Regions from separate parts of the Pantoea sp. BRR-3P genome, predicted to be linked through region 3. Evidence: predicted binding sites of a transcription regulator. Region 3 holds the regulator's gene; each other region holds the start of a gene.
What was found. The regulator LexA, encoded in region 3, represses DNA repair genes until DNA is damaged. The targets are predictions, from matches to a motif close to TNCTGTATGTACATACAGNA.
Positions count from the first base shown of each region.

Region 1: AAGR08_RS10530 (metal-dependent hydrolase) is a predicted target of LexA. The motif match lies at 939-958, and genes of this name have one in related genera.
Region 2: umuD (translesion error-prone DNA polymerase V autoproteolytic subunit) is a predicted target of LexA. The motif match lies at 832-851, and genes of this name have one in related genera.

Region 1 is NZ_CP155066.1:2,275,847-2,278,114, forward strand. Features, by position in the region: gene kduI (5-dehydro-4-deoxy-D-glucuronate isomerase) at 1-64, shown strand, start outside; gene kduD (2-dehydro-3-deoxy-D-gluconate 5-dehydrogenase KduD) at 77-838, shown strand; gene AAGR08_RS10530 (metal-dependent hydrolase) at 979-1,569, shown strand; gene AAGR08_RS10535 (L-cystine transporter) at 1,723-2,268, shown strand, end outside.
Region 2 is NZ_CP155068.1:22,190-24,457, forward strand. Features, by position in the region: partial or broken gene AAGR08_RS22945 (DNA polymerase V subunit UmuC) at 70-294, opposite strand; gene umuD (translesion error-prone DNA polymerase V autoproteolytic subunit) at 303-740, opposite strand; gene AAGR08_RS22955 (metallophosphoesterase) at 916-1,776, shown strand; gene AAGR08_RS22960 (hypothetical protein) at 1,891-2,157, shown strand; gene AAGR08_RS22965 (DUF4440 domain-containing protein) at 2,202-2,268, opposite strand, start outside.
Region 3 is NZ_CP155066.1:3,692,071-3,694,338, forward strand. Features, by position in the region: gene dinF (MATE family efflux transporter DinF) at 1-980, opposite strand, end outside; gene lexA (transcriptional repressor LexA) at 1,115-1,729, opposite strand; gene AAGR08_RS17120 (diacylglycerol kinase) at 1,835-2,203, opposite strand.

The DNA of each region.
Region 1 (2,268 bases), 1.4 Mb from region 3:
GATGGTAGGTGAAAACCAGGTGTTTGATGACATGGACCACGTCAACATCAGCGCGCTGCGCTAACAAGGAGCAATCATGATACTCAATGCATTTAATCTGGAAGGCAAAGTGGCGCTGATTACTGGCTGCAATACCGGACTGGGCCAGGGCATGGCGCTCGGTTTAGCGCAGGCGGGTTGTGACATTATTGGCGTCAACCGCGCGGGGCCTGACGATACCCAAGCTAAAGTCGCGGCGCTAGGACGCCGCTTCTGGTCGATACAGGCCGATCTCACACAATCTTCCGTGGTTCCACACGTTGTTGAACAGGCGGTAGCCCACGCCGGTCGTATTGATATTCTGGTCAACAACGCTGGCATTATTCGCCGCGAAGATGCGCTTAATTTCAGCGAAAAAGATTGGGATGATGTGATGAACATTAACAGTAAGAGTCTGTTCTTCCTGTCGCAGCGGGTGGCGCGTCAGTTTATCGCGCAAGGCCATGGCGGCAAGATCATCAATATTGCCTCAATGCTCTCGTTCCAGGGCGGCATTCGCGTGCCCTCCTATACCGCCTCGAAAAGCGCGGTGATGGGCTTAACACGCCTGATGGCAAATGAATGGGCAAAACACGGTATCAACGTCAACGCCATTGCGCCGGGTTATATGGCGACCAATAATACTGAGCAGTTGCGCAGTGATGAAGCGCGCAATGAGGAGATTTTAGGCCGTATTCCTGCCGGACGCTGGGGCATTCCTGACGACATGATGGGGCCGATTGTCTTCCTCGCCTCAAGCGCTGCAAACTACGTGCACGGTTACACGCTGGCTGTCGACGGCGGATGGTTAGCACGCTAAGCTAACCCCTTATTTTCCCGCGTCATTGTGGCGCGGGAAAGCAGAAATTATTAACGCTTCGTTACAGCGTCACCATTCTCATTTACTGGATAAATCCCTATACTGGATGCATCGACAGTTTTATGCAGCCAGGTTCCATCATGACGGCCGAAGGCCATATCATTTTTGCCATTGCCAGCGCCATTTTTGCCAAGCGTGCGGAACTGACGCCAGTCCTGGCCAGCGCCGACTGGTGGCATTTGGTGCCTGCTGCATTGCTAACCTGCCTGCTTCCCGATATCGATCACCCTAAATCCGTGTTAGGCCAGCGGCTAAGGTGGCTATCGCACCCCATTGCCCGCGCTTTTGGTCACCGCGGCTTTACTCACAGTTTACTGGCCGTGGCGGTGGGGTTGTGGCTATTCCAGATTAACGTGCCTGCCGACTGGTTTTTGCCCGCTGATGTGCTGCAAGGCATGACGCTTGGCTATCTCAGCCACATCGTGGCCGATATGCTCACCCCCGCAGGCGTGCCGCTGCTGTGGCCCTGCCGTTGGCGCTTCCGCTTACCAATTCTTAATAGTCAAAAAGGTAACCAACTTGAACGCGCGCTTTGTCTCGCGCTGGTCGGTTATGCCTTATGGTTCCCGCCCGGAATGCCCTCTTTTGGTGCCAATGGCTGGCCGGAACAACTGTTCAATACGCTACAAAATGGCGTCGGTCGCATGGTTAATGGTCGAAACGGTCAATAACCACTCAAATACAGCGATAAAGTTATAAAACATTCTTTTTGGGTATAAGCCCGCCCAACGCTGAACTGATAACATTCTAAATATTCCCTAACGGGGACTTACTGTTATCCGCACCATCATAATCTGCTGGCGCGGCACACTCTGGAGTTGAGCATGGATTTTCCCCTAATCATTAATATTGTGGCGTTTATCGCGCTACTGATTCTGTTGAATCGCATTGGCAACCAAAGCTGGAGCCTATCAAAGCGCGTGCTGACCGGTCTGGTATTAGGCGTGGCCTTCGGTCTGGCGCTGCAAACCATCTACGGCGAAAACAGCGCCACGGTAAAAGCGTCAATTGGTTGGTTCAATATCGTCGGTAATGGCTACGTTCAGCTGTTGCAAATGATTGTGATGCCGCTGGTTTTCGCTTCGATTCTGAGCGCCGTTGCGCGTCTGCATAATGCCTCATCGCTGGGTAAAATCAGCGTGCTAACCATTGGCGTGCTGCTGGTGACAACCGCGATTTCCGCGCTGGTCGGCGTACTGGTTACCGGCCTGTTCGGCCTAAGCGCTGAAGGTCTGGTACAGGGTGCGCAGGAAACCGCGCGTCTGAGTGCGATTCAAAGCAACTATGTTGGCAAAGTAGCTGACCTCAGCACGCCGCAGCTGCTGCTGTCGTTCATTCCGAAAAACCCGTTTGCCGATCTGGCCGGTGCC
Region 2 (2,268 bases), on a different replicon from region 3:
TTCTCCTCTGACAACAGCTTTGCTGTTCAAAGTTTACTCAATCAATGTTGCATTCCACGTAACTTACTAAAGAGCGTAATTGCTGCTGAACACATGAATTTTCTCAGGATAATCCTGCGTTTTTATCTGGAACCAAGGGGCTCCCATTTTTACATATTTTTTAGCTGCAGCACTGCGCGCAATAACACACCCATCATTATTACTTAATACCACCACGGGTTTACCGCGTAGGTCTGGGCGGAACAGGGTCTCGCAGCTAGCGTAGAAAGAGTTTACGTCTGCCAGTCCAAACATGGCCATGATTACCTCCTGCGCGCGCGTGTGCTGTTGAAAAACCAGGTCACGACGCCAAGAAGTTGTAATTCATCGGGATAAATAACGGAGTAGGCCGGGTTCATAGGCAACAGCGCTAGGCGAGGGTGTAATTGCAAGCGTTTAACAGTAAATTCGCCGCCGACTTCAGCAATAACAATATCACCATGGTTCGCTTCTTCAGCGCGATCAACAACCATGATGTCTCCATCAAACAGCCCCAACTCTTCCATACTGCTGCCACTGGCGCGAACAAAAAAGGTTGAGGCCCGCCGACGTATGCAAAGTTCGTTGAGGTCCAGTTCTGACTCGACATAATCTTGAGCGGGGGAGGGGAATCCCGCGGAGCAGGCATCTCCATAAAAGGGAATTTTTAACGGTGGGCAATACAGTGGCGCCCATAGAAGCGTCAAACCATTATGGTACATGGCCGGTTTCATAACCCGACTCTCCAGACTAAATCCCTTGATTGATGTGCTAATCGCTGTGTGTAGTTCATAAAAAGTCCCCCCTAATTTATACTGTTTATGTATACAGTATTATGGAGTGGGAATTATCTGGCAAGAGGGGGGGATGTGATAGAGGGAGGATGTGACTTGCAAATTGCTGAACGTAGAGAATTTTTTTCTTAAAAAATCTCTTCTGAAAATGGAATGCAAGCTAGTGTCTGTGGCTTACCTTGAGGAATCCGTTCTCAATGTAGATAAACCAACCTGGGAAGCAAATATGCTGATCGCGCAGTTTTCAGATATTCATGCCACGGCTGGTAATGACTCTCTTCATCGGCTTGACCGTGTATTGGCATGGTTAGCCCAAGTGGGACCCGACGTGTTGGTCATTACGGGTGATTTGATCGATGACCAGTGGCTTGAGGGTTATGAGCGGATAGCTTCGCGTCTACGTCAGCAAACCTACCCTGCATTGCTTCTTCCAGGTAATTCTGACCATCGTGGCCAAATGCAATCAGTCTGGGGCTCTCAACAATGGGCGCCTGACTCGCCTGACGGTACACTCAACTTCAATTTTGACTTAGCCGGTCTACATCTACTGGGTGTCGATTCGACGATTGAAAATGAAGATTATGGCTCTGTGCATGGTCAACTTGAGTGGCTGGAAAAGCAGCTTATTAACGACAGGCATTCTCCATCTCTGCTGTTTATGCATCACCACGTTTTTACCTCGGATATACCGGGCTTGGATAAGACGATGTGCAGATGCGTGGACAAGCTAACTGATGTCATCTTACGAGCACCTGGAAAGGTGATGGCTGTTTCAACAGGACACGTTCACCGACCCATTTCGAGTATGCTGGGAGGTAACCCGGCATACGTTTGTGGTTCAGTTTGCCCGGCGAATCCAGTCTGGTTTGGAGCAGAGAGTATTCCCTCAGCTGATGATCCCCCGGCACTGATGATTCATCGTTATGCCGGCAATGTCCTAACTAGTCATCATGTGTCCGTATAAATGCGTGCGAAACAGGAGAGGGGAGGGGAATGATACCTATTTGATAGCTATTGCTTTTATCTTTAATCAGTTGCAGTACATTATGTTTACAGCATTTAGCTAATGGAGGGACTGATGCCACATTACTGCATTCATAAAAAGAATAAGCATACCTTGGTGTTGAACAGAGCGGATGAAAGCAGAGCAACGTTGCTGATCAGTCAGGAGTATGACAAACAGTTTGAAGAAGTTACCGCATCCGATGCTGAAGCTGCACTGCTACGTTTTAGGGATATTTGCAAGGAAGAAAAGACTACGGAGTCTGCATTCGCAACGGGTGGAGTGTTTGTAGCGCTAACGGTTGGATTGAAGGCCGCGGTAAATTCGTTGTTCCTGAAATAAAGGCCCTCAAAAATAGCTTATTGCTAATGCTTCAATAAGCATTATTAAGTTGAACCTGCTTCTGGTGTGCCCTGGTGAAAAGCGAGCTGCCAGCCGTTTTCCTCGCAGAGT
Region 3 (2,268 bases):
AGGGCAAATAATGCGGCGACAAAACAGGCCTGACGGCAGGCCGCGTGCCAGATAAGTATTAATCGACTGCGATCTTTCGCGCCTACCGCTTCACCCGAGCAGGCTTCAACCGCATAAGCAAAGCCATCTAGCGCGTAGGCGGTAAAAGTGAGGAACATCAGCAATACGGCATTAACCGCCACCACATCAGGACCAATGCGCGCCCCCAGAATGGTCAGGGATGCAAAGCAGATTTGAAGCATTAATGAGCGCAGCATGATGTCGCGATTAAGACGGAACAACCGCGCGGCATCGCCACGCCAGCTGCTTTTTAGTAGAGCGAAATGAATACCGCGCAGTTTGAGTACGCGCGCCACCATCCACAAACCTACTCCCAGCGTGACATATTCAGCCAGCGCCGTTGCCGCCGCTGCACCGGCCACTCCCCAATGCAGCTGAAGGACAAATAAAAGGTCGAGCAGGATATTCACCAGATTCCCGACGATAAGCAATACCATCGGCGCACGCGCATACTGCACGCCTAACAGCCAACCAAGAATAACCAGATTAGCCAAGGTGGCGGGCGCGCTAAGCCAGCGAATCTCAATGAAAATTTTGGCCTGCTGCTGCACTTCTGGGCTGCCGCCCATTAATGCGGCTGCCAAACTGCTTACCGGCGTTCGCAGCACCATAAATAGCAAACCAAAAACCAAAGCAATCAACAGCGGTTGGGTCAGGGCGCGTGCCAGCGCCGTTTTGTCATTGGCACCAAACGCCTGCGCGGTAAGGCCAGTGGTACTCATGCGCAGAAACAGCAAGAGCATAAAGAGAAAACTGGTTGCCGTGGTACCCACGGCGACGCCCCCAAGATAAATCGGGCTATCGAGATGACCAATAACGGCAGTATCCACCACGCCCAACAATGGAACGGTGATGTTAGAGAGGATCATCGGCAGCGCCAGCCGCCAAAGCGCTTTATCTGAAGGGGAAAACAGCTGCATCAGCCCATTCCGTTATTTGCGGTAACCAGCGTGATTGCGCCCGACAGTGCCGCAGAAAATGTCAAAAAGAAGAAACTAGCAGACTGCGGCCAGCGCAGCATACGCCGCCGCAGTAGGAGGGAATCAGGAACGAATCAGAGCCATTCGCCGTTACGCACGATCCCAACGGCCAGGCCTTCAACGGTCAGTGATTGCTCGCGGGTATCTACCACAATCGGTTGGAAATCGTTATTTTCCGGCAGAAGATGGACAATCGCGCCCTGCTTTTTCCAGCGTTTGACCGTGACTTCGTCATCAATGCGCGCTACGACCACCTGTCCGTTACGCACTTCCTGCGTTTTATGCACCGCCAGCAAGTCACCATCCATAATACCGATGTCTTTCATCGACATACCGCTCACACGCAGCAGGAAATCCGCGCTGGGTTTGAACAGGTTTGCATCCACCTGATAGTGCGCTTCAATATGCTCCTGTGCCAGCAGCGGCTCGCCCGCAGCGACACGGCCAATTAATGGCAAGCCTTCGCTCGGCTCTTCTTCCATTAATAAGCGAATCCCGCGCGATGCGCCGGAAACAATTTCAATTACGCCTTTACGCGCCAGCGCTTTCAGATGCTCTTCAGCAGCATTGGGCGAGCGAAATCCCAGTTGCGCAGCAATTTCCGCACGCGTTGGCGGCATGCCCGTCTGGTTAATATGGTCGCGAATCAGGTCATAGACCTGTTGCTGCCGTGCAGTTAACGCTTTCATCCCGCCCCCTGGTTGTTTATACAGTCGCTGTGAGTATATACAGGTATTGGCGAAATGAAAACCGTAACAGAGGGAAAAATCAGCGGTTTGATGAATCTGGAATGGCTATCTCAAATGCGTCCAGAGCAGCACGATCCAAACAAAAAGAGCCAGTAAGATAGTCAGCAATACCGCAGCCGAGCCCATATCTTTGGCGCGCCCTGATAAGGGATGTTGCTCCTGGCCAATGCGGTCAACGACGGATTCAATGGCACTATTAAGGATTTCGACAATGACAATCAGTACCACGGAGCCAATCATCAGCACGCGGGAAATGGCGTCTACATCCAGCCAACAGGCCACGATAATCGCCACCAGCGCGGCTATCGCTTCCTGGCGGAATGCCGCCTCGTGCTGCCATGCGGCACGCAGCCCCTGCCAGGAATAACCGGCTGCTTTCACTATTCTTACAATACCGGTGACGTTATTTGCCATGTTTATGGAACCCTTGATCTATTTTGACGTCAATGTGTGGGCAGTATGAGGTGGCAGAGCCACAG